Regions from separate parts of the Nonomuraea sp. NPDC049480 genome, predicted to be linked through region 4. Evidence: riboswitches for the same ligand, from Rfam matches in the RefSeq annotation. Region 4 holds a riboswitch; each other region holds the start of a gene.

What was found. Region 4 has a riboswitch for cyclic di-AMP ahead of ACIBX3_RS33620 (glycoside hydrolase family 25 protein). Riboswitches for the same ligand answer to the same signal wherever they lie in the genome.
Region 1: linked by a shared signal. The riboswitch ahead of ACIBX3_RS26505 (glycoside hydrolase family 25 protein) and the one ahead of ACIBX3_RS33620 (glycoside hydrolase family 25 protein) in region 4 are both predicted to bind cyclic di-AMP.
Region 2: linked by a shared signal. The riboswitch ahead of ACIBX3_RS45750 (hypothetical protein) and the one ahead of ACIBX3_RS33620 (glycoside hydrolase family 25 protein) in region 4 are both predicted to bind cyclic di-AMP.
Region 3: linked by a shared signal. The riboswitch ahead of ACIBX3_RS28035 (NlpC/P60 family protein) and the one ahead of ACIBX3_RS33620 (glycoside hydrolase family 25 protein) in region 4 are both predicted to bind cyclic di-AMP.

Annotation. Positions count from the first base shown of each region.
Region 1 is NZ_JBITMD010000009.1:202,785-210,440, reverse strand. It holds gene ACIBX3_RS26530 (FAD-dependent monooxygenase) at 1-681, shown strand, start outside; gene ACIBX3_RS26525 (hypothetical protein) at 775-1,191, shown strand; gene ACIBX3_RS26520 (hypothetical protein) at 1,302-1,640, shown strand; gene ACIBX3_RS26515 (multicopper oxidase family protein) at 1,943-3,493, opposite strand; gene ACIBX3_RS26510 (hypothetical protein) at 3,584-3,982, opposite strand; gene ACIBX3_RS26505 (glycoside hydrolase family 25 protein) at 4,787-5,563, opposite strand; cyclic di-AMP (ydaO/yuaA leader) riboswitch at 5,576-5,722, opposite strand; gene ACIBX3_RS26500 (RNA polymerase subunit sigma-70) at 6,159-7,103, opposite strand; gene ACIBX3_RS26495 (aldehyde ferredoxin oxidoreductase C-terminal domain-containing protein) at 7,103-7,656, opposite strand, start outside.
Region 2 is NZ_JBITMD010000024.1:25,320-32,975, reverse strand. It holds gene ACIBX3_RS45770 (hypothetical protein) at 1-447, shown strand, start outside; gene ACIBX3_RS45765 (roadblock/LC7 domain-containing protein) at 477-851, shown strand; gene ACIBX3_RS45760 (hypothetical protein) at 878-1,249, shown strand; gene ACIBX3_RS45755 (alpha/beta fold hydrolase) at 1,285-2,130, opposite strand; gene ACIBX3_RS45750 (hypothetical protein) at 2,168-2,956, opposite strand; cyclic di-AMP (ydaO/yuaA leader) riboswitch at 3,142-3,276, opposite strand; gene ACIBX3_RS45745 (DUF5302 domain-containing protein) at 3,402-3,605, opposite strand; gene ACIBX3_RS45740 (rod shape-determining protein) at 3,805-4,770, shown strand; gene ACIBX3_RS45735 (hypothetical protein) at 4,850-5,284, shown strand; gene ACIBX3_RS45730 (ABC transporter permease) at 5,314-6,531, opposite strand; gene ACIBX3_RS45725 (ABC transporter ATP-binding protein) at 6,531-7,241, opposite strand; gene ACIBX3_RS45720 (efflux RND transporter periplasmic adaptor subunit) at 7,238-7,656, opposite strand, start outside.
Region 3 is NZ_JBITMD010000010.1:106,346-114,001, forward strand. It holds gene ACIBX3_RS28030 (LuxR C-terminal-related transcriptional regulator) at 573-785, shown strand; gene ACIBX3_RS28035 (NlpC/P60 family protein) at 789-1,823, opposite strand; cyclic di-AMP (ydaO/yuaA leader) riboswitch at 1,830-1,981, opposite strand; gene ACIBX3_RS28040 (amino-acid N-acetyltransferase) at 2,260-2,817, shown strand; gene ACIBX3_RS28045 (RDD family protein) at 2,916-4,328, shown strand; gene ACIBX3_RS28050 (RDD family protein) at 4,440-4,928, shown strand; gene ACIBX3_RS28055 (Lsr2 family protein) at 5,442-5,774, shown strand; gene ACIBX3_RS28060 (ATP-dependent Clp protease ATP-binding subunit) at 6,829-7,656, shown strand, end outside.
Region 4 is NZ_JBITMD010000013.1:207,495-215,150, reverse strand. It holds gene ACIBX3_RS33635 (ABC transporter ATP-binding protein) at 1-1,194, shown strand, start outside; gene ACIBX3_RS33630 (FAD-binding oxidoreductase) at 1,191-2,534, shown strand; gene ACIBX3_RS33625 (MFS transporter) at 2,614-3,990, opposite strand; gene ACIBX3_RS33620 (glycoside hydrolase family 25 protein) at 4,188-4,922, opposite strand; cyclic di-AMP (ydaO/yuaA leader) riboswitch at 4,936-5,077, opposite strand; gene ACIBX3_RS33615 (FAD-dependent monooxygenase) at 5,475-6,665, opposite strand; gene ACIBX3_RS33610 (FAD-dependent oxidoreductase) at 6,810-7,656, opposite strand, start outside.

The sequences.
Region 1 (7,656 bases), on a different contig from region 4:
CACTCGAAGGTGCGCGAGCTGGTTCTCGGTCCAGAAGAAGGCTTCCGCCGCGACCTCGGCCACGTGGTCGCCGCGACGACGCTGGATCACCTGCCGGACGGCGCACGCGAACGCGCCTTCACCACCGTCACCCGCGTCGGCCACATCTTCATGATCGCCAATCTGGGGCCGGGCCGGACGGCGGCCTTCTTCACGTACGGCGCCGCGGACCCGGCTGCCGAGCTGGCCAAGGGGCCACAGCGGGCACTGGCGGAGGCCTACCGCGACGTCGCCTGGGCGGCTCCCGACCTGATCCGGGACATGTCGGCCGACAGCGTCTACTTCGACAGCGTCTCCCAGATCGTCGCCGACCGCTGGAGCGACGGACGGGTGGTGCTGCTCGGCGACGCCGCCTGGTGCGTCACCCTCTTCGCCGGCTACGGCTCCTCCCTGGCCGTCGGAGGCGCCGAACTCCTGGGCACGGCGCTGCGCCGCCATCCGGGCGACATCCCGGCGGCGTTGCGCGAGTGGGAGACCGAACTGCGTCCCGAAGCCGAAGAACGTCAAGCCATGGGTCGCCGCAACACCGGCTCCCACGCGCCCGCCAACCGGCTGGACCTGCTGAAGCGGGATCTGCCACTCCGTCTGGCCACCCTGCCGCCGGTCACCCGCTGGCTACGCAAACACCTCCGCCTGCACTAACATCGCCCAACATAACTATATTGCGTAGTAGCAATCGATAAGGAGACGTCATTTCGGCTCTGCGCACGAACGTCGGAACGGTCTGACGAGACGATGGATCGTAGTAGCTTCTCGGCGATCTACCTGCTGTCCGCAGTGATCATCGTCGTCCTGGCGACGGGTGCGGTGGTCCTCGCCGGGATGGAAGCCGTTCCTGAGACGACGAAACCGGTCAAGCGGCCATCCGCCATGAACAGGCGTCTTCCTGCCGCGACACCGGCGGCCGACCCCGTCGCGCCGCTGAAGCGACGGCGTGAGGCGCATCTTCTCGTGATCGGCGACCGTACGTTGCCCGGGGAGGTGGTCGCGCTCGAAGCGCCCGACCGTACCCGCATCGACGACACCAACGGCGCCCAGCTCGCCGCCACGGCCAACCACCGCGTGCTCCGGCTGGCCCTGCCCAGCCCGGCGCTGCCGGGGCCGTCGGCGGGGAGTGGAAGGCCCATCTGTCCATCGACCCTGACGAGCTGAAGCGGATCATCAACGAACTGGAGGAACGCAGGGACTTCGAGACGATCAACCGGATCAAGACGCACGGCCTGCCCTGCACCCTGGCCGTCCAGGCCCGCTCGGCCATCCGGATGGCGATCGCCGTGAAGCAGTCCTCCCGCCGTCCCGGCGGCGACGCGCAAATCACCGCGTCGCTGGCGGAGGCCGGGATCCCGCTCGCGCACACGGCTTCGGTCGGCGCCGTGGTCAGCGGGCCCGCCGCCAAGCCGCACCGGATGCCGTTGCCCGAGGTGGCCGACGGCGAGTTCACCGGGACCGTACCCACCCCCGTGGCCGGCCTCTATCGAGTGCTCGTGCGGGCAGAGGGCAGCTCGCTGCGCGGCGAGCCGTACACACGGGAAGAGCTCCGCACGGTCGCGGTCTGGACCCGCGGCGACGACCGATCCATCCCGAGGGACGGACGCGCGTAGATTCGCCGAGACCTCGGTGCACCCCGCGTTCTGAGGCCGATAAGGGATCACTTATTCTTCAGAGTAGATGTGTCGGCGTGGGCATGATCTAGCACACAGGCCAACGCCGGCACATCTCACGTTCTTATTGAGTGATCCTGACATCGTCCACGGCGGCCTCAACCAGGCTGCCGCCCGCCGTGTCGCCCGCCTCGATCAGGATTCTGATGGTCTGGCCGGCGAAGCTCGACAGATCCGCGGAGCCTGTGGTCCATGCGCCTGAGCTCGCTGCCCGTCGCTGAACCCGGCGGGTGGTGGTCGCGTCAGGTCTGCTGGTAGCCGAGCAGGGTCATCATGCCGGATTCGCCGTGGTAGATGTTGTGGCAGTGGATCATCCACAGGCCGGGGTTGTCGGCGTCGAAGTCGACGTCCAGCCTGCTGTTCGGCAGGACGATGGCGGTGTCCTTGCGGATGCCGCCTTCCGCCAGGGCGAAGGTGTGGCCGTGCAGGTGCATCGGGTGCCACATCGTCGTGCGGTTGACGAATGACAGGCGGACCCGCTCGCCCGGCCGAATCGTTGAGATGATCTTCGGGTCGTACTTCTTGCCGTTGATCCCCCAGTCGTAGGCCATCATGCTTCCGGTGAGCTCCAGCTTGATGGTGCGGTCGGGGTTCTTGGGAGCGAGCCGCACGGCCTCGGCCGGGCGGAGCTCGGCGTAGCGGAGGACGTCGCCCTCCAGTTCGCGCGGGCGCAGGCCGGCCTTGGGCGCCGAGGCCTGACGGCTGGTCCTGACCAGGCCGCGGGCTACCGCGTTCTTGCCCTCGGCGAGGGCGACCAGCGGGAAGGCGCCGTCCTTGAGGGTGACCAGCACGTCGTAGCGCTCGCCCATGCCGATCAGCAGCGCGTCGGTCTCGATCGGCTGTACGGGGAAGCCGTCGGAGTGGGTGACGGTCATCCGGTGTCCGGCCAGCGCCACGCGGAAGGCGGTGTCGCCGCCCGCGTTGATGATCCGGATGCGCAGCCGCGCGCCGGGCTTGGCGCGAAAGGTCTCCGGTGCGGTGGCGATCCGCCCGTTGAGCAGGAAGTGCGGGTAGCGCACGTCGCCCGCGTCCCCGCCGAGCAGCAGGCTGGTGGCGCCCATCAGCATGTGCTTGGCCGTGCCGGAGGGGGACGGAGTCATGGCGCCGTGATCCGTGCCCGGCATTTCCTCCGGCGTACCGCCACCGTGGTCCATGCCCCCCATGCCGCCGGACAACTCGGCGAGCACCTCGTCCGGCGTGCCGGTGACCCCGTCCAGCCAGTCGTCGAGGATCACGATCCATTCGCCGTCGTACGTGAGCGGCTCGTTCGGGTCCTCCACGATCAGCGGGGCGTACAGCCCGCGGTCGAGCTGGGTGCCGGTGTGCGGGTGGAACCAGTACGTGCCCGGGTCGGGAGTGGTGAACTCGTAGACGTATGTGGCTCCGGACGCGACGGGCTGCTGAGTGACGCCCGGGACGCCGTCGGCGTCGTTGCGGAGCGCCAGTCCGTGCCAGTGGATGCTGGTGTCTTTGGGCAGGGTGTTGGACAGGCGGGCGCGGATCACCTCGCCGGCCTTCACCTGGATCGCCCTGCCGGGGATACGGCCGTCGTAGGCCCAGGTTCGTGTGGTCAGGCCGCCGAGATCCACCTCGCTCTCGGCGGCCACGAGGGTGAAGTCGCGTACCGCGCCGGGACGGCGGGCCTGTTCGGCGGCGCGGACCTGGTCGCTGGCCGGGCCGATGAAGGCGGGGGAGGAGGTGGGGGTGCGGTTCTGGTCGCAGGCGGTGAGGGCGGCCCCGCCCAGGAGACCGAGACCGCCCCGGAACAGGACGCGCCGAGTGATCTGCTGCATGGTTGATGCCTCGCTGACGTTTGCGCTGACGGACGGGCGGAGACCGGACGAGGCTGGGCATGACGGCTCCAGCGGTCCGGGCCGGAACGCCTACGTCCGCAGCACGACCGTGCGCGTCAGGATGAGTGACAGAGGAGGCGGGCCGCGAAGCCGCCGTGATACGCGCCATCCGGGATGCGATCGCAGCCAGGCGCCGGCCAGGCCTGCGATGCGCGGACCCAGCGGTGCCAGGATGAGGAGAGCGGCCAGGATCGCCAGGCAGACGGACGCCGGGTCGGGAGCCCCGCTCGGCGCATCGCCGGATCCGGAGTCCGGCACGGGGGAGTGCGCACCCTCCGCATGGAGCATGCCGGTGGCGGACGGCTGAGGCGCGTCGGGGCCGACGAGGTGGCCGAGCGTGTGCATCGCGGCCACCCCCAGCATGAGGAGGACGAGGAGCAGCAGACGCGGCAGCATGCCCGCCGGCCGTCCCGCCTCCGTTGACCTCATGGTCAGAGCATACGGGATGGCTCCTATGATGCGTCGTAGGAACGCCTTACGGCGGCAGGCCGTTCGTGACCAGGTCGACGACGGCGTCCCTGGCGCGCTCAGGCGGCCACTCGTGGCCGGCGCGCAGGTGGACATAGCCCCAGCCGGCGGTTTTGCACAGCACTGTGGCGGTGACGGTGGGAGGAACTTCGCGGAGCGAGCCATCGAGCACGCCGTCGCGGAGCAACCGCTCGAAGGGCGCCGCGAAGGTGTCGACCAGCTCACTCGTCTGATCTACTATATGCTATAGGAGTTTGGATGGGATGGCCTCGTGGGGCGATTTTCGCCGCGCAGGGCTCCTGGACCGGGAGACCGTCGACGGCGTGCACCTGTACTGGCCGGCCATCAGCCAGGCGGAACTAAGGGACCTGCTCATGTCCCACGTGCTGAGTACCGGTCGAAATCGCGTCGGATACGCGTTGACGTGCGTGAAGCGCATCGCACCGACCGGGTTCTTCATGCGGGTTCAGCCGTTCCGGGCAGAGGACTTTCCCGGGGAGCGGGTGAGTGAGTTCGTCAGGCGTTCTGGTTGTCCTTCCTGACCATGCCCATGTGGTGCTGCCGTGCTCTTGTCGTCCCAGGAGCTGACTGGTTTACGGAGCGGCCTGCCGGCCTCGCTGCAGGCGCGGGCCGAGCAGCGCGTCGCCAGGTGCCCGTGATGCATTGCGGGGCAGAAGTGGAGCGGTGAAGGTCGGAAAGGGCACGCGGGCGGCTGTCCCAACCTCCACCGTCGGGTGATGGCCGCTGCCATCTCCGTCTGCTCGGTCAGACAGCAGGGCGGCCCAGCTTGCGCAGTTGGTCGGGGGTCAGTGCGGAGACGTTCTGGTCGACGGGGGAGTCGGTGTACTGGTGGATGGTCCAGGACTTCCAGTCGGCGGGTGGGGTGAGCTCGCCCTTGGGCTTGCTGTAGTGGGCGACCCACAGCGGGTATTCGGCCAGGCCCTTGCCATAGGCGTTGGCGAAGTTCCAGCCGCTGTAGAGCATCGGGGTGATTCCGGTCTTGGTCTTCACGTGCGACAGCCATGCCTTGGCCCAGGCGTTGACCTCGGCGACGGACTTACCGTTGCTGGTTTCCAGGTCCAGGACGAGCAGGTCGCCGGGTTTGGCGGGCTGGGAGTTCACCATGGACAGGAAGTACTCGGCCTCGCCGATGGGGTCGTTGCCGGGGTGGCCGTAGTGGTAGGCGCCGCGCACGATTCCCTTCTTGTCCATCTCACGCCAGTGTCTGGCGAACGAGGCGTCGCGGAAGCTCGTGCCTTCGGTGGCCTTGATGATGCCGAACTCGGCCGGGCTGGCGTTCCAGTCAAAGTCGGACTCGTACCTGGAGACGTCCACGCCGTACGTGAGTGATGCGGTTTCCGGGTGAGCCTCGTGTACCGAGCTGTGCTCGATGGACGAGGCGAGCGCCGTGCCGGTCACGCCCGTGATGGCGGTGGTTCCGGCGAGGATCGCACCGCCGATGACGAGGCTGAAGCGCTTGCTGGGGAGATCGAGCTGGTTCTTGAGGGTATGGGCGATTGCGGCAAGCCGGGGCTTGGGCATGAGGGCATTGACTCCTTGCTTCCATGCCGCCTACCGGGTTAGCTGACGGGTTCGGGCGTGGAAGTGCCCTACGGGCGCAGCCTGGGCTGGCGTCCGATTCACCCCGAAAAGAGGATGGGTCCCCGGCTCCGCGAGGCGCGGATTCGGCGGCCGGGCGTTGCCCTGAGGATCTCCAGGACGAACGCACGGTCCGGTCAACGAAGCGGCAATGATGTGACGAGAAGCTCGCCTGGACATGTGCCGCGATTACGCAAAAGGTACATATATCCCAAAGATGACACAAGAGGGGCAAATCGGATATCGGTGTGTCGGCCTGCCAGGAGGCCTGAAATGCCGTGCTGGCAGCGGGTTTGGGATTGGGTAAAGTTTTGGCCGGCCGTCGCTTCCACCCGCGGCTCACCATTGCGTACGAGAAGGCGAATCGGCCCCGTCTTTCGATTGCGCGGCCGCCGGCACTGCATGATGAGTGTCCGAAGATGCTTCCCGTGTTCTGCGTGCCCCCGTGCAGGATCCGAACCTGCGCACCCGGCTCCGCAGGCCGGTGTGGAAGGTGCGGTTGCCGACTGGGAGTGCGCCGAACCGCCATGGTGCGGACTCATCGGTCGCGTTCGGAGGGGAGGCCGAAGGCGGCGAACAGGCCGGTGTCGTGGAAGGCTGTGATCTCCGTGATCAGCCCCGCCTCGATGCGGAGCACGCCGACCGCGAACGCGCGGAAGGTCGTGTCTCCGGGCGCCCGGACGTAGGCCGCCGCCGCGGGCTGCCGGTTGGCGCCGACGGGCACCATGCGGAAGGATCCGACGTACCAGGGAGCGTCGGCGTCCCAGCTCGCCTCCAGCGACGCCATGACCGCCGCCCGCCCGCGGAACCACATCGGGAACGGCGGCATCGTCGCCCGCACGTCGGCGGCCAGCAGCGTGGCCACGGCGGCGAGGTCGGCCCGCTCCATCGCGTCCATGTACCGCCGCAGCACCGCCCGCTCCTCCGGCGACGGCTCGGCCGCCGGCGCCCAGTCCATGCGGTGCTCGGGCAGGTGCTCGCGCATCGTCGCCCGTGCCCGCTGCAGCGCGCTGTTCACGCCGGCCACGCTGCCCTCCAGCAGCGTCGCGACCTCCTTGGCCGGCCAGCCGGCCACGTCACGCAGGATCAGCACCGCGCGCTGCCGGGGCGGCAGGTGCTGGATCGCGGCCAGGAACGCCAGCTCCAGCGTCTCCCTGGAGACCGCCACGGCATCCGGCCCGGAATCGCCGGGCGCGGCCGGCTCCCACATCCGGTCGGGGAACGGCTGCAGCCAGGGGACGTCGGTGCGCGGCGGCAGGTCCACGCTGGGATCGGACGGGGGCGCCAGGTGGTGCGGCAGGACGCGCCGCGCCCGGCCGTCGAGGGCGTCGAGGCAGGCGTTCGTCGCGATCCGGTACAGCCACGCCCGGAGCGACGATCGGCCCTCGAAGCTTCGCAGCCCCTTCCACGCCCGCAGGAACGTCTCCTGCACCAGGTCCTCGGCCTCCTCGACCGAGCCCAGCATGCGGTAGCAGTGCACCATCAGCTCGCCCCGATGCCGCTCGGCCAGCCGAGCTCCGCGTAGAAAGCGTCGCGGGCCCGCCCGAACGCCTCCCGGTCCAGCACGGCGCCCTTGTGGGGGCCTTCGGCGACCGGCTCCTCGTGCATCCGCGCGGGCAACTCGTCGCGCCCGGCGCCCATGCCCTCGCGTTCGGCGTACGCGCGCATCTCGTCGAGCCGCCGCTGCCCGGCGCCGAGGAGATCCTCCAGGGTGAAGTCCCGGCCCAGCACGGCGGTGACCAGCGCGGTCAGGCGGTCGATGGTCAGCGGCCTGGTGGGGGAGGAGGCGAACACGCACAGGTTGAGCGCGTCCAGCCCGCTCCACAGCCGCAGCAGCCGGGCGCTCCGCCGCCCCCGCTCGGCGTCGACCTGCCCGGCCGGGGCGGGCTCGGCCCCGATCCGCCGCGCCTCGGGGAAGCTGTAGACCAGCCCGGCGACGGGATCGAAGTCGAGATCGTGCTCGAGGGCGTCGTAGCGGGGGCCGTTGGGGGCGACGGCGTACCCGAGCCCGATCCCCGGCTGGATGCGCGGGTCGA
Region 2 (7,656 bases), on a different contig from region 4:
TTCTTCGACGTGCCGGGGCTGGTGCGCGAATGCGCCCGGCGGCGGGCCCAACTGGCACAGGCCTGGCCCTCGGCGGAGGCGGACACGCTCCCGGTGCGGCCGGCCGCACGTCTGCCCGGGCATGCGGTGGCCCTCGACGGCGTCCAGTGGGAGGTGATCGTCCGAGCCGATCACCAGGCGACGCCACTCCAGCTCGCCAAGCGGATCGGACGGTCGGGCTACTCGGTCCTGCTGGCGGTCAGGAGACTGGCGGCCGCCGGGCTGCTCGCCCTGCCCGCATCCGCTCCGGAGGGCGGCGCTCTACCCAGGCGGACCCGCGACGAGCGCGAGCGGCCGCCGCACGATCCACAGGCCGCCCCGCTGCCGCTGGGACCGCACACGACCGCGGATCCGGCCGACCTGACATTGCTGATGCGGCTGAAGACGGCGCTCGAGGAGCTGTCGTGAGGTTCCCCTCACTCAGGAGGAGACCACGGGTGGAGCTACGACAAGAGGTTCTGGAGGAAATGGCGCTCCTTCGCGAGCGCACGCCGGACGTGAGCGGCAGCGTCGCCTGCACGGTGGACGGCCTGCGGATCGCCTGCGACCTCCCGGCGGACGTAGGCGAGCAGGCGGCGGCGCTCTCGGCGGCGCTGATGGCCATGAGCAGGCGGATGCTGGCCATGACCGGCCAGGGCGCACTGGAGGAGACGCTGATCTCCGGCACCGCCGGCTTCGTGGCCTTCTACGCCGCCGGCCCCACCATCGTCCTCACAGTCCTGGCCGGGCCCGGCTCGAACGTCGGGCTCCTCCGGCTGGAGGGCAGGAAGACGGCGGCCGCGGTGGCCGCCGTCGCAGCACGCAAGCACTAACCATCCCCGACAGAAAGGGAGGAAGCATGGCGGGCATGGACGTCTCTCTCAAGGAGATGATGTCGATCGACGGCGCTATCGGAGCCGCGATCGTCGACCACGGCAGCGGCATGGCGCTGGGCGTTCTCGGCGGATCAAAGGATCTGGACCTGCAGGTCGCCGCCGCGGGGAACACCGAGGTGGTCAAGGCCAAGTTGCGCACGATGGACTCGCTGGGTCTCAAGGACGGCATCGAGGACATCCTGATCACGCTGGGCGGCCAGTACCACATCATCCGGCCGATCAGCGGGCGCGGCGGCAAGGGGCTGTTCCTCTATCTGGCGCTCGACCGCTCGCGCGCCAACCTGGCGATGGCCAGGCACCAGCTCCGCGGCATCGAGGAGAAGCTGGAGGTCTGACCGCCGGCGGAGGCGGCCGGGGGCCGCCTCCGTCTTCACGCGCTCGTGAGCTTGGTGATCTCGGTGACGATGTCGGACCAGACGGGGCGCGGCAGATCGTGGCCCATGCCGGGATAGGTGACGAGCCGGGCGCCGGGGACGGCCGCCGCTGTGGCATGGCCGCCCGCGACGGGGACGAGCAGGTCCGCCTCACCGTGCAGGACCAGCGTGGGCACGGCGACCCCGGCGAGCCGCTCCGTACGGTCGCCGGAGGCCATGATGGCGGCGAGCTGCCTGGACGTGCCCGCCGGGTCGAAGCACCGGTCGTACGCCAGGCCGGCCATCGTGGTGATCCGCTCGCGGTCCAGCTCGTAGCCGGGCGAGCCGATGACGGACCAGGTGCGCACCGCCTGGGCCTGCACACTCTCGCGGTCCGGAGGCGGGGCGGCCATCAGCACCGAGACCGCCGCCTCCGCCGGCGGGGCGACGTCGGGGCCGGGCGTCGACATGATCGAGGTCATGCTGAGCACACGTCCGGGGTGCCGGATGGCCAGCGTCTGGGCGATCATCCCGCCCATCGACGCGCCGGCCACGTGGGCGGCGGGCCAGCCGAGGGCGTCCATGAGGGCGGCCGCGTCGTCGGCCATGTCGTCGAGCAGGTACGGCGCGGGCGCCCCCGGTCCGGGGACGCCCGCGTCGTGGAAGTGCGTGGACAGGCCCGCGTCGCGGTTGTCGAACCGTACGACGTGGTGTCCCTGCTCGACGAGGAGCTCGCAGAACTCCTCGTCCCAGTGGATGAGCTGCGCGCCGAGCCCCATGATGAGGAGCAGGGGTCGTCCTGTGGGCGGGCCGAAGCTCTCGTAGGCGATGTCGATGCCGTTGGCGGTTACGCGGGTGGTCACGGAGACCAGAATGACATTCTGGTCTCCGATCGTAAAGTCAGCGTCTGATGAGCCTGCGGAAGCGCTCGCCGCCGAGCACCGCGCCGCCGCCGGCCATGGCCAGGACGCCCACGAGGAGGACGCTGCCCACGGCGCTGGACTCCTCGACCTCACCCTCCGGGGCGGCCTGTACGGGAGCCGCCTTCTGAGGCGGGGCCGCGACGGCCTTGCCGGGAGCCGCGGGCTGCTCCTCAGGCGTCTCTTCGGGCGTCTCTTCGGGCTTCTCCTCTGCCATGACCTGCGGGGGCTTGGCGGGATTGGTGTCCCTCTTGGCCCAGGCACGGGTGGAGAAGGCGACGGGGTGGTTCTTCTTGCCGACGCCGTCGCCCCACTTGGTGATGACGTAGTCGACCTCGATGTGACCCTGGCCGCCGACGCCGTCCACGCCGAGCGTGTCGGGGTTGAACCTGCCGCCGGTCAGCTCGGCGAAGGTCTTGGCGTCCAGGTCGAGCATGACGCCACGGCTGGAGGGCTCGCCGGGGCCGCGGTCGCCCACGAAGAAGGGCAGCTTCTTGCCCTCGTAGACCACGTAGCCCTCGGTCAGCAGCGGCCAGCTCGGGCTCGCGGCCATGCCCTTCTGCATGCGCTTGCCACTGGCCGGCAGGCCCGTGTCACCGGCGCGGCCGGAGGCGTCGTCCCAGAAGTAGGACGCCGTGGTAGAGCCCTTGAGGAGGATCTTCTCGTCGTTGTCGGAGTCGGCGTGGGCCGCCACGCAGGCAATGGTCAGCGCACCTACGGCGGATGCGGTGAACAGAGCGAAGGAACGCAGGCCAAAACGAGCAGACATAGAGCAGTGAGGTCCTTTGCGAGGGGACAGGGACACGCGCTCACGGAAAACTGGCGCAGCCGGGCAGAACGCCTGACATGGTGACTGCGCGGGGCGCGGAAAGAGCCTGAGGGAAAGGGCCGATCAGGAGGCGGCCGGCACTACTGCCCTGTCTGGGGGTACGACGCGGTGGTACATCATTGGGGGTGTCCTCTCCATCACGCCTACCGGGTTAGCTGACGGGTTCGGGCTTGGAGATGCCCTACCGGCGCGTGGCCGGATTCACCCCAACAAGGTGGGTCCCCGGTTCCCGATCGATCGGGATTCGGCTATGTAATTGGCCCACACTTTAACCAGGCTTTCCGGACATACGCAAACGATTCATCACGAATCGGACAGAAGATCTACCTAAGTGGGCAAAGAAAAGAGGGGGTACGGCAGGCCGTACCCCCTCCAACTACCAGCATCAGCCGCCGCTCTTGCGCCTGAACGATCTTTTACTCGCAGCCGGACCGTGCGCCCCCCCGTGGATCTTGGATGGGTCGCCGCCCCTGCCACCCTCGCCCGCGCCCGCATGCTGGTTGCGCTTGCGCTCCAGCGCCTCGCGGAACTTGCGCTTCATCTCGTCCTCGGGAGTTTCGCTGACTTCCGGCTCCGGTGTTTCCGCCATGAGGACCTCCATGGTGTTGGGGACACTGACAGCTTCGCATGACGCCGCGTACGACGCGAAACCGGCCTGGCCGAGACTCCCGGGGGTAAAGGGGAACCGTTACGTTCCTGGTGTTGCCTTGGGGCAGATCCGGAAACAGAAGCGGCATGATGGTCCACCCCCCGGTACGGCGATGATCCTCCTCGGTCACGACCTTGCGATGGATCTCGGAGCGGCCGGCACACGGATCTACGTCAAGCGCAAGGGAATCGTGCTCGACGAGCCGTCGGCCGTCGCGCGCGACGCCGTGACAGGCCGGGTCCTCGGGTATGGCGCGGAGGCGGTCCGCGACGGCTTCGGCGAGACGTGCTGGCCGATCAGCGGCGGCCTGCCGGCCGACGGCGAACTCACCCGGCGCCTGGTCCGGCATTTCCTGCGCAAGGTGCACCGGAACCCGTTCGCCAGGCCGCGCGTGGTCATGGCGCTGCCGGAGGACGCCACGCCGATCGACCGGGCGGCGCTGCGCGACATGGCGTTCGAGGCGGAGGCGCGGGGCATCCTGCTGGTCCCGCACGGGCTGGCCGCGGCGCTGGGCGCGGGTGTGCCGGTCAGGGACTGCGCCGGGCGGATGGTCATCGACATCGGGCGCGACGCGGCCAGGATCGCGGTGCTCTCGCGCGGGGCCGTGGTGGCGTCCGGCGCGGTTCCCTGCGGCGGCCACACCATGAGCCTGTCGATCGCCCGCCTCGTCGAACACGAGCACGGGCTGCTGATCGACGAGCGCGAGGCGGAGGCCGCCAAGCGGCGCGCGGGCACCGAGTGGAAGCCGCTGCAGCGGCAGGTGGTGGTGCGCGGCCGCGACGTGGAGTCCGGCCGGGAGCGGGCGGCGACGCTGCCGGTGCAGCTGATCTACGAGGCGACCCGGCAGCCGGTCGAGACGATCGTGCGGGCGGCGGTCGGGATCGTGGAGCGCTGCCCCGCGGAGCTGGCCGCCGACCTCGGGGAGCAGGGCGCGGTGCTGGTGGGGGGCGGCGCGCTGCTGCGCGGGCTGTGCCGGCGGCTGCGGGCGGCGCTGTGCATGCCGGTACAGCGGGCGGAGCGGCCCCTGGTGTCCGTGGCGCTCGGCCTGGGGCACTGCGTGGACGACCTGGGGCTGATCGCCAAGCTCAGAGCCGCCGCCAGATGAGCACCGGAAACGGTGTAGCATATGCGGTTTTTGCGCGATTTGCCCCGTAGCTACGGATCGCCTTAGGTATGGTCCCCTCGTGCGTATCCGCCGTTACGCTGCTTCCGCGATGCTCGCCTGCCTCGCGGCCTGTGCGGCGGCGTCCGAGTTACCCACGCTCGACGCGGCCACCAGTCGGCTCACCACGGACGCCGACCTCCTGATCGGCGCCTCCGGGTTGCGGATGCCGGCCACCGAACGGGTGAAGGACGACTCCTGCGTGCCGGGCGAGGTGCGGGGGTTCCTGCGGATCGAGAGCGAGCTCGTGGACGCGTCCGTGGGACTGCTGGAGAAGCTCCAGGCCATGGGGTACGACAAGGTCGTCGACGACCTGGACCTGCGGGACGACACCCAGGACGTGGCCGTGCTGCGGCACCCGGAGACGCGGCTGACATTCGAGCTGACCGTGGTGCACGGCGAGAAGCCCGGCGTCCGGATCGTCGGAAAGACGACCTGTTACGCGGACGGTGAATAGGGCGCGCGCCCAGGCACGCGCGCCCGTGGTCATGGGGTGGACAGAGCCTCCGTCGGGGAGAGGCGGGAGGCGCGGATGGCGGGGTAGAGCCCGGCCGTGGCGCCGATGACCAGCGTCGCCGCCAGACCGCCGGCCGTCGCCCAGGCCGGCACCACGGACGGCCAGCCGCTGTACAACGCGTACCCCATGGTGACGGCGGTGCCCAGGAGGACGCCGCCGCCTCCGCCCATCGCGGACAGGAGCAGCGACTCCGCCAGGAACTGGGTGCGGATCTGGCCGCGGGTCGCCCCCAGCGAACGGCGCAGGCCGATCTCCGCTCGGCGTTCCAGGACCGAGATGACCATCGTGTTGGCCACGCCGACGCCGCCCACGAGCAGGGCCACCGCGCCCACTCCCAGCAGGAGGTTGGCGAACGCCTGGCTGGTGGCCTGCTTGGCGGCCAGGGCGTCGGACGGGCGGGACACGTCCACCTCGTTCGGCGCCTCCGGGTTGGCGGTGCCGGCCAGGACCTGGCGTACCGCCTCCAGCTTGGCCTCCTCCGAGCGGGTGTAGAGCGTGGTCGGGTGCCCGTCGAAGCCGAGCCGTTCCTCGGCCGCCGGCCAGCCGATCATGACGCCGCTGTCCAGATCCGTGGCCAGGGCGACCGGGTTCAGTACGCCGACGACGGTGAACCGGACACCGCCCACGATGACCTGCGTGTCCGGGCCGGCCGAGCCGATGCCGAGCCGCTGGGCGGCCGACGAGCCGAGCACGGCGGCCGGGTAGCGTTCGGTGGCCGAGTTGAGCCAGGTCCCGCTGCGGAGCGTGGCGCCGACCGTGGCGGGCAGGTCGAGGCGGGCGGCGTACGTGGTGATGCCGCCGGTCTGGGCCTCGGGGATCTGCTCGGACCGGTAGACCTTGGCCTCGGGGACCTTCCCGATCGACGAGGCCGTCTCGACCGGGCCGATGCGCTCGATCATCGCCTCGGCGTCCTTCGGCATCTGCGCCGCCTCGCCCGTCAGCGTGGTGCCCGACGAGACGGTGAGCAGATTGGTGCCGAGGGCGGAGAGCGTACGGTCGAGCTCGGCGCCCGAGGAGGACGAGAGCCCGACCACGGCGACCATGGCCGCGATGCCGATGGCGATGCCGAGCGCGGACAGGAACGCCCGCAGCGGGCGGGTACGCAGGCCGACCGCGCCCACCCGCATCACGTCGCCGGGCCGCATCCTGGCCGGGGCCGGCTTGGGCCGCACCTCCATGACGGCCATCACGCCACCCCGGACTCGGCCAGGGAGCCGCTGGGGACGGCGGAGTCCGAGATGATCTGGCCGTCGCGCATGCCGACCTGCCGCGGCAGGCCGGCGGCGATCTCCCGGTCGTGCGTGATGATCACGATGGTGGTGCCGGACGCGTTCAGCTCGTGCAGCAACTCCATCACCCCCGTGCCGGACACCGAGTCCAGGGCCCCGGTCGGCTCGTCGGCCAGCAGCAGCGGCGGCTCGCCCGCCACGGCCCTGGCGATGGCCACGCGCTGCCGCTCGCCGCCGGACAACTCGTGCGGCTCGTGGTCCATGCGATGCCCGAGCCCCACCCGTTCGAGCGCGGCGGCCGCGCGGCGGCGCCGCTCCGACCTGGCCAGGCCGGTGTAGATGAGGCCGTCCGCCACGTTGTCCAGCGCGGGGACCTTCGCGGCGAGGTGGAAGTGCTGGAAGACGAAGCCGATCGTGGTGGCGCGCAGCGCCGAGAGCTGGCCGTCGGACAGCTCCGACACGTCGTACCCGTCGATGCGGATGGTGCCCGAGGACGGCCGGTCGAGGGTGCCGACGACGTTGAGCATCGTCGACTTGCCCGATCCCGACGGGCCGGCGATGGCGACGAGCTCGCCGTGGCCGATGCGCAGCGACACCGACCTCAGCGCCGCCACCCCGCCGGGGTAGGTTCTGGACACGTCCGTCAGCTGGATCATGGGGTACGTCATTTCGGCATCCCCACGGTCATGCCCTCGGTGAGCCCGTCGCCCTTGACCTCGACCCGGCCGCCGGCGAACAGCCCCGTCTCGACCGCGACGTAGCGGGACTTGCCGCCCTCGACGACCTCCAGGCCGAACCCGCCCTCCTGCAGCGCCACGAGCGCCGCGACCGGCACGGTCAGCACGTTCTTGCGCTGGGAGGCCGTGAACGTCACGTCCACCGAGGCCTTGTCCAGCCCCTTGGCGGCCTTCGCGTCGCCGAGCGAGACCAGCGCCTCGATGCGCGTCTCGGGGTCGGCGTCCTGGCCGTCGCCCGGCTCGATGACCGTGGCGACCTCGGTGACCTTGCCCTTCACGCTCTTGCCGCCGGGCAGCGTGACCTCGACCTTGGCGCCCTTCTTGGCCATCCGCTGGTCCTCGGCCT
Region 3 (7,656 bases), on a different contig from region 4:
CGGCGGTTATCTCTTCGATGCGGGGGCGTGGCCGTTCGAGCACGCGCGGTGTGAACGACTTGCTCACCAGGGCACGCAGCCTGGTGTGGTCGGGCGGGTCCGTCCGCAGGAACGACTCGACCGGCTGACCTGCGTCTCTTCTGGCCAGCGGGTCGGATCCATGCCCGAAGCGGGGGTCGGGGAGCATCGCTCCGCAATGCTCATGGGTGGTGACAACAAGCAATCCGGCACAGGTACGGAAGACCGTGCTCCGCGCGCTCATTTCGCGATAGCACGCGTACGGTTCACGCGGGAAATCCGAATCGTAGGGATCGAAGCCGAGAACGTCGACCGGGCCCATCGACGGCGGGTACGATGCGCCGGGCTGATCAATGAGATCGCTCATCACGCGCCACGGGTCCCGTCACCATATGGCGAGTACGTCACATATAAGGGATCATGTCAATAGCGTTCGTCAAGGGAGGCGATTATCACGCTTGACGACCTTTCCTGGATGCGTTTACCGTCTGCGAGACGAGCGGCTTCGGCCCGTTGTGCGGTCCGATTTCTGCTGTTGGGGGGGAGGGCTCCCGATGGATGTGCTCACTGAAGGCGTTGAGCTGAGCCATGCGGATCTGGCGTTACTGGCGGAGCTTGCCAAAGGGGTTACGGTCGATCGAGTGGGTAGACGTCTGGATATCAGCGGACGGACGGTACGCCGGCGGTTACGGGGCATCTGCGACCGCATAGGCGTGGCCACGGCCATCGAGGCCGTGGCCTGGGCAGCTCGCCGCCAGCTGATCTGACGATCAGTCGGCGATGCGCACCGCGCCGGCGTACGGCCGCCTTTCGATCGACGCGACGCGCACGACATCACCCGTCCGGGGGGCGTGCACCATCATGCCTCCGCCCAGGTAGATGCCGACGTGGTGCAGATCGCTGTAGAAGAACACGAGGTCGCCGGGGCGCAGCTCGGACTTGGAGATGTGCCGTCCTGCGGTCCACTGGTTGCCGGTGTAGTGCGGCAGCGAGATGCCCACCCGCTGGAAGGCCGCCATCACCAGGCCTGAGCAGTCGTAGGAACTGGGGCCCTCGGCGCCCCAGACGTACGGCTTGAGCTGCTGCGTGAGCGCCCACCTCGCGGCCTGGGCCGCCTTGCCGTTGCCGGGGATCGGCAGGTTGATCCGCACAGCGCGGCTGCCGGACTGGCCGGCCTCGCCCATGGCGCGCCTGAACAGATTGCTCTCCGCTTTGCTCACCAGTTTGGTGATCTTGTCCCGCTTGGTGTCGAGCTCGTCGACGATCTTCTGCAGCTCCTCCATGCGCGTCTGGGCGCCCGCCTTCGCGCGGGTGGCGGCGTCCATGGCCTTGGCGAGCTGGTTGAACTCCTCGCCCTGCTCCACCTCCAGCGCATACGTGGTGGCGGCCTGGTCGAGGAACTTCTCCGGATCCCCTGAGGAGGTGAACGCCAGCGCCCTGCTCAGGCCGCCGGTCATGTACGCGTTCTGGGCGAGCAGGACGGCCTTGGCGCGCTTGGCGGCGAGATCGGCCTCGCTGTCCGCCAGCGTCTTCTGGGCGGCGTCGGCGGCCTTCTGCGCGGTCTTGTACTTCTCCCGCTGGCCGTTGTACTGCTCCGTCAGCGTCTCGATCTCGACATGCAGCTTCTCGACCTGCTCGGAGAGATCCTTGAGCGAGGGCTTCGGGTCGGCGGACGCCGGACCCATGGGGATTGCGAACAGGAGCGCGGCCACTGTGACGCCTGCCACACCTAGGCGGCGCCAGGCTCGTTCCGGAGGGCGGGCGTTCGTGCCCGCCGACTTCTCCCCACGGTTCTTGCGCTTCACCAACCGAGCTCCTCTCATTGCCGCCTACCGGGTTAGCTGACGGGTTCGGGCCGGAGCAGCCCTACCGAAGAACTCGGATTCACCCCAATGGTGGCGTTCGGAGGGTCGCCACCGGCGGGTCCCCGGCTCCCCTTACGGGAATTGGGCGTGTCGCCCGCGCGCTACACGCGGGGAACGTTGTCGCTGGACACTAATGCACTCCGGGTTCGTGCTCAACCAGAACTGCTCGATCTGTAGAGGTTTCACAACTGAAGGGTCACGGGGTGATCTCGTGATCTATCGTGCAGAACAGACTTTATGTCCTCTTTGTCCTCGGTTCTGCCGTGGGCCCAGGAGAGACCGAGCCCAGGCCTGGGTTGACCGTGACATGTCACAGGATGGGGCCAGACGTGGGAGTTAGGGCCGAGCCGTAATGACATCTGTACTCTGGAGAGCCATGGAGCAGGTGGCCGAACTGACAGTGCCCGAGACCGCGGTCGTGGTCCGGCGTGCCCGCACGCCCGACGTACGCATGGTCCGGCGCCTGGTCGACACCTACGCGGGCGCGGGTCCCCGCCTCCTGGAGAAGACCACGGTGACGCTGTACGAGGACGTACAGGAGTTCTGGGTCGCCGAGTTGGACGGGCGGGTCGTCGGCTGCGGCGCGCTCCACGTCCTGTGGGAGGACCTCGCCGAGGTCCGCACGGTGGCCGTCGACCCCGAGTGCCGAGGCAGAGGCGTCGGCCATCGGATCGTCTCGGCGCTCATACAGCAGGCGAAGGATTTGGGGCTGCAGCGTGTATTCTGTCTGACTTTTGAGGTCGACTTCTTCGCCAGGCACGGCTTCCGCCCGATCCAGGGCACGCCGGTCTCACCCGAGGTCTACGCCGAACTGCTGGCCTCGTACGACGAGGGTGTCGCGGAGTTCCTCGACCTGGAACACGTGAAGCCGAACACCCTGGGCAACACCCGCATGCTGCTCCACCTGACATCGGGTGACGCGGACCTTGACTAGATGGAAAGGTGATTGTTGATACCTATGTCGATACGTTGGGCAGCACAGGGCATGTGTCCTGACACGTGCCACATGCGCACTCGAAGCGAGGTGACACGGTGAGCACCGGACAGCCGCCGTATCCACAGGACGAATCCGGCGAGAATTCTGCGCCCGGCAATCCCCACTACGGGCAGCAGAACACGGGCCGCCACCCTGGCGAGCCCGATCCCGACGCGACTGTGGTCGGCTACCGGGCGGACGACCCCTACGGTCAGCAGCCCCAGTACGGTCAGCAGGGCTATGGGCAGCAGCAACAGCAGTACTCCCAGCCCCAGCACGGCCAGCAGCAGGGCTACGGCCAGCAGGCTCAGTCCCAACCCGACTACGGCCAGCAGCACGGCTATGGCCAGCAGCAGGGTTACGGTCAGCAGGCGCAGTCCCAACCGGACTACGGCCAGCAGCAACCGGGCTACGGTCAGCAGGCACAGTCCCAACCGGACTACGGCCAGCAGCACGGCTATGGGCAGCAATATGGTTCGCAGCCGCAGCAGGGCTATGGGCAGCAGCCCCAGTCCCAGCCCGGCTACGGCCAGCAGCCCGCCTCCGGGCAGTACGGCGCTCAGCAGGAGGGCTACGGTCAGCAGCCGCAGTCCCAGCCGGGCTACGGCCAGCAGCAGGGTTACGGTCAGCAGGCTCAGTCCCAGCCCGACTACGGCCAACAGCAGCCGGGCTACGGCCAGCAGCCGCAGTCCCAGCCGGGCTACGGCCAGCAGCCACAGTCCCAGCCCGGCTACGGCCAGCAGCAGGGCTACGGGCAGCAATATGGTTCGCAGCCGCAGCAGGGCTATGGGCAGCAGCCCCAGTCCCAGCCCGGATACGCCCAGCCGCAGTATGGTCAGCAGCAGTACGGCGACCAGCAGCAGTACGGTCAGGGCCAGGCCTACGGGCAGCCGCAGCAGGCCGCCTACGGGCAGCCGGGCTACGGCCAGCCCTACGGCCAGCCGGTCGGGATGCAGCCGCCGGGCGCGCCGGCTCCGCTGGCGGAGTGGTGGCAGCGGCTGGTGGCGAGGATCGTCGACGGAGTCATCTTCGGCATCGCCATGGTCGTGCTGACGGCCATCTTCACCGCCGTCCTGCTCGCGAGCTACAACTCGGCCACTGGCGCCTCCACGGGCCTGATCGGCTCGTTCGTCCTCGGCATCATCATGGCGATCATCATCACGGTCGTCTATGTCGGCTACGACTTCCTCATGCACAAGATGAGGGGTCAGACGCTTGGCAAGATGATCATGGGCATCAAGGTCGTGCAGGTCGGCGGGACGGTGCCGCAAGGCGGCATCCCCAACGACGTGGCACTCAAGCGGGCGGCCGTGACGTGGGGCGGCTATTTGCTGTACTGGTTGCCCCTCGGACCCGTGCTCGCCGGCCTCGTCTGCGCCCTGAACGGCGCCTCCATGCTGTGGGACAAGCCCCTGCAGCAGACGTTCGCCGACAAGTTCGCGCAGACCGTGGTCGTGAAGATCAAGTAGTCCACGCGAAGCGTAAACATAGGGGCCGGCTTCCCGCCGGCCCCTATGTTTTGTCCCCCGGGCCGTACCAAAATGATGAAGACCGCACACCGATGACGTGAGGTGGAGGTTATGGCCGGGACGTCGCCGGGGGCGGACGCGCTGCCGGCGGAATGGTGGGAACGGCTCGCCGCCCGGCTGATTGAAGCGCTCGTCTTCGGGGTCTTCTATTACATTCTGTTCATCGCGCTGTGGGGCATCTTCCGAACTGTCGGGATGCTGGACGTGTTCGACGGCCGGCTGCCCGGCGTGTGCGCCTGGTTCGGCGCGGGACTGGCTTATGCCTGCTACGACTGGCACGCTCATTCCCGGCACGGCCGGACGTTCGGCAAGGCGATCATGCGGATTCGCCTGGCGCCGCGGAAGCTTCCGCCGGGGGCGGCGCTGAAACGAGCGCTCGTCTATCCAGGGCCGCTCGTGCTCATGGGCATTCCGGTCGTCAATCTCCTGGCTGGAATGCTGCTGTTCGGCGTGGGCCTGCTCATCCTGATCGACAAGCCGCTGGAGCGCGGGCCGCACGACAGGCTGGCCGGAACGCGTGTGGTTAAAGATCTTAGGTGAGGCTTGGCACGCCTGCCGCCGACGCCTTATCGCAAAATTTTTCGGTTGATCCGGTAAGGAGCCTGGAGAGACTGGCATTAGGCTATGGGGCGTCCGGGTTGCCGGATGTTGGTGCCCCTGCACGCGCAGGGCATCTGTGTGCCGCTATGGTCGGGTGCGGGCGGTAGCCGCCCTCGTGCTGCATGGGGGCCGCGCTCCTCCAGGCCGCGCAGAGGCGCTTATAGCGCCGCCGAAACCCCGCTAGCCGTGGAGGCGAGGACGAATGGAAGCCCTAACAGACGTATTGTCAGCGCTCATCCCACCGGCCGTGGTCGCCGGAGCGTTCATCTTTGGGCTAGTGAAGTTCCTCCGATCGGACGCCGCCGGGCGGCGTCCTAAGGGGCAGGAGCCCGCCGAGAAGCAGAACTGATCGGCCAGTCAGCCGAATCCCCGCTGTGCTGAATTGTCTCAGCGCCTTTCCGGGTATATGTTTGGGCAGGCGAATGAAACAATGCCCGCGAAAGGATTGCGTACATGGCCAAGCAGATCCAGGAGATTCTCATCGATGACCTCGATGGGGGCGAGGCCAATGAGACGGTCAGCTTCGCTATTGACGGCTCGTCCTATGAGATTGACCTCAGCGACCTTAACGCCAAGAAGCTGAGGGACGCGCTCACGCCTTTCGTGCAGAGCGCGCGCCGGGCGGGCGCCGCTTCCACGCGTCGTCGTGGTCGCGGTGGCAACCGTGCGATGAGCCGCGAGAAGAGCTCCGAGATCCGTCAGTGGGCCAAGGCCCACGGGCTCCCGGTCAGCGAGCGAGGCCGGATCGCCTCCACCGTCGTCGAGAAGTACGAGGCGGCCCACTGACAGAGTCGACTCTCGACCATGCGCTTATGCCGTTCGCCTTGGACCCCGGCGACCGCCATAAGCGCATGATCGTCTCCAGGGTATTCCGAATGCTGGAACACCCGGAGGGTGATCTCTGACAGTCCATATGCGGGCGTTTTGGCCATGTGCCGAGGCCCGTGCCTGGCGCTGTTTCGTCGGCGAGCGCCCGCATATGTGAAGGTGTCGCGCTGCGCGTGCCCGAATGGGATTCCCCGCGCGTGGCCCGTTCCGTGAGAGCGGCGCTTGCGGATGGCGGAGCGACGATGCCGGCGATGTGGCGGGCATTGCCCGGATCCGCCGACGGAACGTAAGTGTGGATCCGCTACTTGTGGCGGCCCGCAGAACACGGTCCACCATACGTTGAATGAGGTATGCGGGTCTCCCCGTGCGCCGCGGAAAACCAGGGATCTCTGTTGAGAGTGGCCCTAATCCGCGATCTCGACTCCCGCCCGTGTGGCGCCGGGCAAAACCCGCTCCCCAGGGCATGTGCCGCACAATGCCGCGCCTCCACGTGTGCGCGCCTCCGCGAATCGCGTGACTCGTTGGACAGTCGTGCCTGATGGGATCGGGTAACCGGGCTGACCGGATGAGGATTTGATGAGAGTGCGGTAGGTGCCGTTCCATGCTCAGGGCGTAGTGCGCGCACTTGGCCAACCATTGCATGGGGACATAGGATGATTGCGTAACAGATACGGACGCGAGCATCGGAAGATGCGCGGGGGAAGGGCCGTCACGGCGGTCGCCGGCCCCGAAGCGTCCGAGTGGCCATCCGTGTTGATCTGCGTACGCCGCGGGCGGCAATTTAGTGTCGCCTCAGTGATGCGGCCTAAACATCGTTCGCTTGCGGCGTATCGGGAACACGTCACCCCCGAACAGTAGTTGGATGGAGGGTGAACGCCCTGCTCTCGGGGAACGTCTCTGCTATAGAGCGTGTCAGCGGCGAGTGGGCACGGTTCGCCGAGCCAGGGCTAGCATGCGGGATGACGGGACCGGATTTACCGGCCTGACTGACCGCTCTGTGAGGAGCGACGAGATGTTCGAGAGGTTCACCGACCGAGCGAGGCGTGTTGTCGTCTTGGCCCAAGAAGAGGCCAGGATGCTCAACCACAACTACATCGGCACTGAGCACATTCTTCTTGGTTTGATCCACGAAGGTGAGGGCGTTGCCGCCAAGGCTCTGGAGAGCCTGGGCATCAGCCTTGAGGGTGTGCGCCAGCAGGTCGAGGAGATCATCGGCCAGGGCCAGTCGGCTCCGTCGGGGCACATTCCCTTCACCCCGCGGGCCAAGAAGGTCCTCGAGCTGTCGCTCCGTGAGGCTTTGCAGCTGGGTCACAACTACATCGGCACCGAGCACATCCTGCTCGGGCTCATCCGCGAGGGTGAAGGTGTGGCAGCCCAGGTGCTGGTCAAGCTTGGAGCCGATCTCAACCGTGTCAGGCAGCAGGTCATCCAGTTGCTCCACGGATACCAGGGCAAGGAGCCGGCCGCGGCGGGCGGCCCGCAGGAGGCGGCACCGTCCACGTCCCTGGTGCTCGACCAGTTCGGCCGCAACCTGACCCAGGCGGCCCGCGAGGGCAAGCTGGATCCGGTCATCGGCCGCGAGAAGGAGATCGAGCGGGTCATGCAGGTCCTCTCCCGGAGGACCAAGAACAACCCCGTTCTCATCGGCGAGCCCGGCGTCGGCAAGACCGCCGTCGTCGAGGGCCTGTCGCAGAAGATCGTCAGGGGCGAGGTGCCCGAGACGCTGAAGGACAAGCAGCTCTACACGCTTGACCTCGGCGCCCTGGTCGCCGGCTCCCGTTACCGCGGCGACTTCGAAGAGCGCCTGAAGAAGGTGCTCAAGGAGATCCGCACGCGCGGC
Region 4 (7,656 bases):
CTGAACCGCCGGGTGCAGATGCTCTCCGAGCTGGCCACCGAGCGGGAGCCGGCCGGCGAGTTGCGGGCCTGCCAGGCCGAGCCGTACGTGCTGGCCGAATACCGCCAGGTGGCGGACGTGCTGAAGGAGAAGGAGACGCAGGTCGGGCTGTCCATGGCACGGGTCAGAACCGCGGGCCGCGCGGTGGCCGGCCTCACCATGGCCGGGGTGCTGACCGTACTCGGGCTGATGCTGCACGCCGGCTGGATCGCGCTGGCCGGGGCGGGCACCGCGGTGATCGCCGTCAGGGTGGCGGCCGCGGCGCTGAGACAGCTCGCCCAAGCCGCCAACCACCTGTTCGAACAGTCCCTGTACGTTGCCGACTACCACGACTTCCTCGCCGACGCCGACGTCAGGAAGCGACCGGCGGGAGGTACGACGGCACCGCGCTCTCCCGGACGCATCACCCTGCACGGCGTCGGCTTCACCTATCCCGGCAGCCGGAGCCCCGCGCTGCGCGAGATCGACCTGACCATCCACGCCGGCCAGACGATCGCGCTGGTCGGCGAGAACGGATCCGGCAAGACCACGCTGGCCAGGCTCCTGGCCGGGCTCTACGCGCCCACCGCCGGCACGGTGCGGTGGGACGGGCTCGACAGCGCCGACCTGGACCCGTACACCCTGGCCGACCGGGTGGTCCTGGTTCCGCAGCACCCCGTCCGCTGGCCGCACGACGCGAGGACCAACGTCCGCATGGGCCGCCACGACCGCCCGGACCCGGGAGACCACGTCCTGCGCGAGGCCGCCTCGCTCGCCGCGGCCGACGATGTCATCGCCGGCATGCCCGCCGGATGGCACACCCTGCTGTCCAAACACTTCAGGGGCGGTCACGAACTGTCGGCAGGGCAGTGGCAACGCCTGGCCGTGGCCCGCGGGCTATTCCGCGACGGGTCCCTGCTGATCTGGGACGAGCCGACCGCACCGCTGGACGCCAAGGCGGAGTACGCCGTCTACGAAACGCTCCGCAAGATCGCGGGGGAACGGACCATCCTGCTCATCACGCACCGGCTGACCAGCGTACGGCACGCCGACCGCATCTACCTGCTGCACCAGGGGCGCATCGCCGAGGAGGGCACGCACGACGAACTGCTGGCACTGCAGGGGCGCTACGCCGAGCTGTACGCGTTGCAGACCGGGAAGCCCGCCCGCCGATGACCGGCCCGCGCATGATCCATCCCGGCGAGCCGGGCTACCAGGCCCGGCGCAAGGCCTTCCTCGGCACGCTCACCGAGGAACTGCCCGCGGCCGTGGCCTGTTGCGCCTCGGAAGCGGACGTGATGAGCGTTCTGGAGCTCGTCCGTGCCCGCGGCATGCCGTTCGCCCTGCGTGGCGGTGGCCACAGCTTCGCCGAGCACTCCTCCACGACCGGGCTGCTCGTCGACCTCAGCGCGATGAAGGAGATCGAGGTCGGCGCGGAGAGCGTGCGGGTGGGCCCCGGTGTGCTGATCGGCGAGCTGGCGCGGCGCCTGGCCGAAAGCGGGCGTATGGTGCCCTGCGGCTGGTGCCCCTCGGTCGGCGTGGCCGGAGCGGTCCTGGGCGGCGGATACGGCGTGTTCAGCCGCCTGTACGGGCTCGGCGCCGACCATCTGCTGGCGGCGCGTGTGATCCTGGCCGACGGGCGGCGCGTCGAGGCGGGAGAGGACCTGCTGTGGGCGCTGCGCGGAGCCGGCGGCGGAAACTTCGGCGTGGTCACGCGGATGACGCTGCGCACCCGGCCCATCGTGCCGCTCACCGCCGTCCAGGCCATCTGCGACTTCGGCCGCGCCGCCGATCTCGTCGACGCATGGCAGCAATGGGCGCCCGAGGCGCCGGACGAGGTCAACCTGGAAATCGCGGTCATCTCCGGCGACCTGCCGGAAGAACCGCCCTACGCCGTGCTCTTCGGCATCGTCGCCGGCCCGGACGAGCAGGCCAGGAAGCTGGTCGGCGACCTCGTGCCGCTGGACCGCCTCCGGCTCACCCGCCTGGAGGGCGCCGCGGCCGCCTGTCACCACGCCTACGCCGACGGCGGGTCGGGCGCCGTCACGGAGCTGCCGTACGGCGAGCGGCCCGGGCTGCGGCTGAACAAGTCGGGCTTCTTCGACGGGCACCTGCCCCGGGCGGCCATCGAGGACCTGCTGGGACGGCTGGCCGCCGACCGTGTGTACGGCGAGATCCGGGATCTGGAATTCGTGCCCTGGGCGGGTGCCATCGCCCGTGTCGCCCCCGACGCGAGTGCCTTCGTCCACCGCGCCCCGCGCTTCCTGCTCAAGCAGGCCGTCCAGGTCGGATTCCGCGCCACTGACAGCCGCAGACGGGACGCGCACGCCTGGTTGTGCCGGTCGTGGGAACAGGTGTCGCCGTGGGCCTCAGGCGCGGTCTACCCCAACTACCCCGACGCCGACCTGGAGAACTGGGCGCAGGCGTACTACGGGAGCAACCTGCCGCGGCTGCGGGAAGTCAAGGCCGCCTACGACCCCGCGGGCCTGTTCCACTTCGCCCAGTCGCTGCGCTGAAGAGCCGCGCTCCCGGGTGATGGGCAGGACGGCGGATCTCCCCGCAGCCGTGCGCGGGGAGATCCTTCGTGTCGTGCCTTCAGTGGTGGTGGTGCGTGGTCGTGACCGGTGCCTGGTGATCGTGGTGATCAGGCTGCCGGCGCCTGTCCAGCAGCGCCCACGTGGCCAGAGCGGTCGCCAGCCCGGCCGTGGTGAGCAGGCCGCCGACCCAATTGACCGAGCTCAGGCCGAGACCGCCGTCGATCGCTTCGCCGCCCAGGTAGATGCCGATGGCGCTGCCCAGCGTGAAAGCGGAGATGTTCGCGGCTGACGCCACGTCGGGTGCGTGGCCCGCCGCGGTCATGACCCGCAGTTGTAGCGGGGCGACCACGGCGAAGGCTGCGGTGCCGAAGACCAGCATCATGGCGACAGTCGCCGGCTTGCTCTCGATGGCCGGCGTCATCGCGAACAAGGTGACCGCCAGAGCGGCGACGGTACCGATCACGGAAGGCATGACGGCCCGGTCGGCGAGCTTGCCGCCGAGGTGGTTGCCGGCGAACAGGCCGATCCCGAACAGCAGGAGCAGCGGCGTCACCCATCCCGCTTCAAACCCGGTCACCTCGGTGATCTGCGGAGCAAGGTAGACGTAGCTGGTGAAGACGCCTCCGTAGCCGAGCATCGTGGTCAGGAGCGCGCCCCAGACGGCGGGGCGGCGTAGCGCGGCCAGCTGCTCCCGCATGGTCGGCCCCTGTCCGCCGCCGCCCAGGTGGGCCAGCGCGTGGGCGTCGAGCCCTTCGAACTCCGCACCATGCTGCGGACCGTGGTCCCCGCCGTGCTGTGCGGCGTTCTGAGTGCCGTGACCTGGCCCGTGATGCCCCTCGTGAGCCTCAGCGGCGTGGTCGTGGTGAGCGTGCGTCGCGGGAGCGGCACGGCCGAGCGAGGCCAGCAGGCCCAGAAGCGCGATCCCGCCGAAGACCACGAGGGTCCAGAACGTGAACCGCCAGCCGAGCGCCTGGCCGACCGCGGCCCCGATCGGCGCGCCGAGGATCGTGGAGGCGGTCAGCCCGGAGAAGACGATGGCCACCGCGCGTCCCTTGCGTGAGGGTTCGACCAGCTCGGCGGCGTACACGGCGGCGATGCCGAGGAACGCCCCGTGGGCCATGGCCGACACGATCCGGCCGGCCATGATTGTCCCGTACGCCGGTCCGAGTGCGGACAGCAGATTGCCCAGCAGGAACACCCCGGTGGTGGTCAGGAGCATCGACCGCCTGCCGAACCTGGTGCCCAGCGCGGTGAACACGGGGGCGCCGATCGCGACGCCGAGGGCGTACACGCTCTCTAAGGCGCCGACGGCACCGATCGTGACATCGAGTGCTTGGGCGATCTCGCGGACGACTCCCGCGACGATGAACTCGTCGGCGCCCATCGCGAACGCTCCGACGACCATCGCCCAGATCGCCAATGGCAGCTTTCTCATTGCAGTCTCCTTGAAGAAGACGAGCGCCTGTCCGGAATCCCGCTCCAGCAGGCCTGACGCCCCCTCAAGCATCCATACCCCCTAGGGGTATTCCCGGATGACGGAACTTTTGAGAAGACCGGTCGGGCGCAATGCGTACGCAGCACTGGGGGGCGGCGCGCGGCACGCACGAGCGTGCCGCGCGACCAGGGACTCCGTTACTTGCGGCCCAAGGCGCGGAGCTGGTCCAGGCTCACAGACGTGACGTTCTGGTCCACCGGGCTGTCGGTGTACTGGTGGATGGTCCACGTCTTCCACGGTGCGGGCGGCGTGACCGCGCCTCTTGCCTTGCTGTAGTGGGCAACCCACAGCGGATACTGGCCGAGGCCTTGACCGTAGGTGCCGGCGAAGTTCCAGCCGGAGTAGAACAGCGGGGTGATGCCGGTCTTGTCCTTCACCCGCTCCAGCCACTTCCTGGCCCAGGCGTTGACCTCGGCCACGGACTTGCCGTCGGTGGTCTCCAGGTCCAGGACCAGGAGGTCACCGGTCTTGCCCGGCTGCTTGTCGACGACGGAGAGGAAGAAGTCGGCCTCGGCGACGGGGTCGTTGCCCGGGTGACCGTAGTGGTAGACGCCACGGACGATGTTCAGCCGGGCCATTTCATCCCAATGACGAACGAAAGCGCGGTCGATGAAAGAGGTGCCCTCGGTCGCCTTGACGATGCCGTACTTGGCGTCACTGGCGGCCCAGTCGTGCGCCGGCTGATAGTTGGAGACGTCCTGGCCGTAGACGAGCTTGTCATTGTCGGCGTGCGCGGGACCGGCGACGGACACACCGGCTACGGCGGTGGTCACGGCCAGCAGCGCGGCGGCAGCGTACTTGGCCAGGATGCCGGGAGTGGCCGTTCGGGCGATGCCGGTCTTCGGGGCAGGGGTAAGACGATGGGCGGCCATCGGTAGGGAGTTCTCCTTGCTTCCATACCGCTTACCGGGTTAGCTGACGGGTTCGGACATGGAAGCTGCCCTATGGCACCTCGGTGCCAATTCACCCCAAGTGAAACGACTGGGTCCCCGGTTCCGCCCACAGGCGGATTCAGCGGTCACAGACAGACCTGTGATGTATGCGAGGTCAAAGTAACGACCAGATAAACCGGACGTATGGTGCACAACATAATGCATCAACCAAAATACTGACAAGTGGACAAACCGGCAGTCGCCGAGTTCGCCCCTCCAGGCGGCTCCGGAACCCCGCTTCCGGCAAGGGATCCGCCATTTCGCGGGCAAGTTCGTCGCTTGCAGAGCGGCACGCATGACTTGACCTGGGCTTGGAGGAATCTTTACGGCAGGGCGACATATCGGTCGTTGGCCAATTTGCGCACAAACGCCTCTCAACTCACTCAAATCGCACGCGGGACAGTCAGGCACGGGTGCGAAGTACTCACTTGAGCGGGGCGGTCGCGGCCAGAGCCGCCCGGGCGGCGCGACGTGGGCGCTCCGGCGTCTCCGTCAAGGGGTGGAGCCGGTCGGGCTCGTCAGGTGGGGCCGGGCGGGCGTCTGCCAGCCGAAAGTGCCGCTGGTCGCGCGCAGGAACGCGGCGGTGGGCAGCGCCCACGTCACCACGTCACGCACCTGGGCGGCCAGCGCGTTCCCGGGGTTGAGGAGGCGGCCCGCTCTGGCCGAGGCGCGGACCAGCCCCTGGGTACGCCTCCGGCGGGCACGGTCGTAGGCGGCCAGCGCGGTGGCCAGGTCCGCCGAGCCGGCGGCGAGCGCGGTGAGCACGACCGCGTCCTCGAGGGCCTGGCAGGCGCCCTGGCCGAGGGCGGGCGTCATGGCGTGGGCGGCGTCGCCGAGCAGCGCGACCCGCCCGGCGACGTAGCTGGGCAGGGGCGTGGCCAGGTGGTAGATGTCGTGGCGCAGCAGCGCATCCGGTGGGGTGGCGGCCAGCAGGGCCGGAACGGGATCGTGCCAGCCGGCGAACCGGGCGGCCACGGCGGCCAGGTCGTCGCCGGTGTGGGCACCTTCCGGGGCGGTGCGGTCGGCGAACCAGTACACCCGGCCGTCCGCCAGCGGCAGCGCCCCGAACCCCTGGCCGCGCCCCAAGGTCTGAAACGCTCCGGGCAGGCCGGCGGGGGCCGCGTCCGCCGGGGCGAGGCCGCGCCAGGTGATCTCCCCGGCGTACGCCGGACCAGGATGGCCGGGGAACAGCACCCGGCGCGTGAGGCTGTGCACCCCGTCGGCGGCCACCACCAGATCGGCCCAGGCCGTCCCGGACCGCCCGTCCGCGACGAACCGCACCTCCCCGCCTCCCACGCCGGTGACCCGGTGCCCGGTGCGCAGGTCCGCTCGCGCGGACGCCTCGGCGAGCATCCGGTGCAGGTCGGCCCGGTGCAGCACGTACGCGGGAACGCCGTGGCGGGCGGTGAGCTGTTCGACGGTGGTACGCAGCAGCCACCGCCCGGAGGGTGTGCGTACCCCGGCGGCGCCGGTGGCCACGCTGCACTCCCGCAGGGCGTCACCGACCCCGAGCCAGTCCAGCGCCCGGACCGCGTTCGGAGCAAGGGCGATCCCCGCCCCGACCGGCGCGAACCGCGGCGCCTGCTCGAAGACGGTGACTCGCCACCCGGCACGGCACAGCCCTGCCGCCGCGGCGAGCCCGCCGATCCCACCACCGATCACGATCGCGGTCCGCTCCGACATGCCGACCTCCGTCACATAACTCGAACATCTCTGTACGAGATTGCGCCTACCCGGAAGCTCGACGAGCTAACCAGCCGAGCCCTCACCGCCGAGATTCGGATCGTCAACTGACGGGCGGCCTGATCCCGTGGAGCAGGAGGAAGCTCACGTCGGTTCGTCCTGGTCGATCGGTTCCAGTGGCCGGGTGGCCGGGCCGTGCAGAACCGCTCCGTCGGTGGCGAAGCGGGATCCGTGACAGGGGCATTCCCAGGTCTGTTCGGCCTGGTTGAAGGCCACGATGCAGCCGAGATGGGTGCAGGTGGCGGAGACCGCGTGAACGGCGCCGGCCGTGTCGCGGTAGACGGCGCAACGTTGCCCGCCGATGCGGACCACGGCACCTGCCCCCGGGAGGATGTCGGCCACCGAATCGGCGTGGGTGGAGCGCAGGCGATCTCCGATGAAGTGGCGTGCGACCTTGGCCTGGAGTTTCACGATGGGGCCGGCCTCACGCAGGGGGTGGAGCCGCCGGGGGTCGTACAGCTTGGCCCACGGCAGGTCCTGGCCGGTGATGAGGGCGGCCAGGAGTTTGCCGGACATGACGCCGTTGCTCATGCCCCAGCCGCTGAATCCCGCGGAGACGTAGACGTGTTCGGCTCCGGGGTGGAAGTGCCCCACATACGGCAGGTGGTCGGTGGTGGCGTTGTCTTGGGCCGCCCATCGGTGGCTGATGTTCACACCGGTGAAGTGTTCGCGGGTCCAGGCCGCGAGCCGGTGGAATCGTTCGCCTGCGTCGCCGGAGCCTGGGGAGGCGATCTCACCGGTGATGATGAGCAGGCGCCGCCCATCGCGGTAGGGGGTGGTGCGGATCGACCGAGTGTTGTGCTGCGTAGTGATGTAGATACCGCCAGGGTCCTGTTCAGCTGGGATGGGAGCCGCCACCACGAGTTCACGCCGCGGCTGCAGACGGGCGAACAGCAGCGCCCGGTCGAACACCGGGTAGTGCGTGGCCACC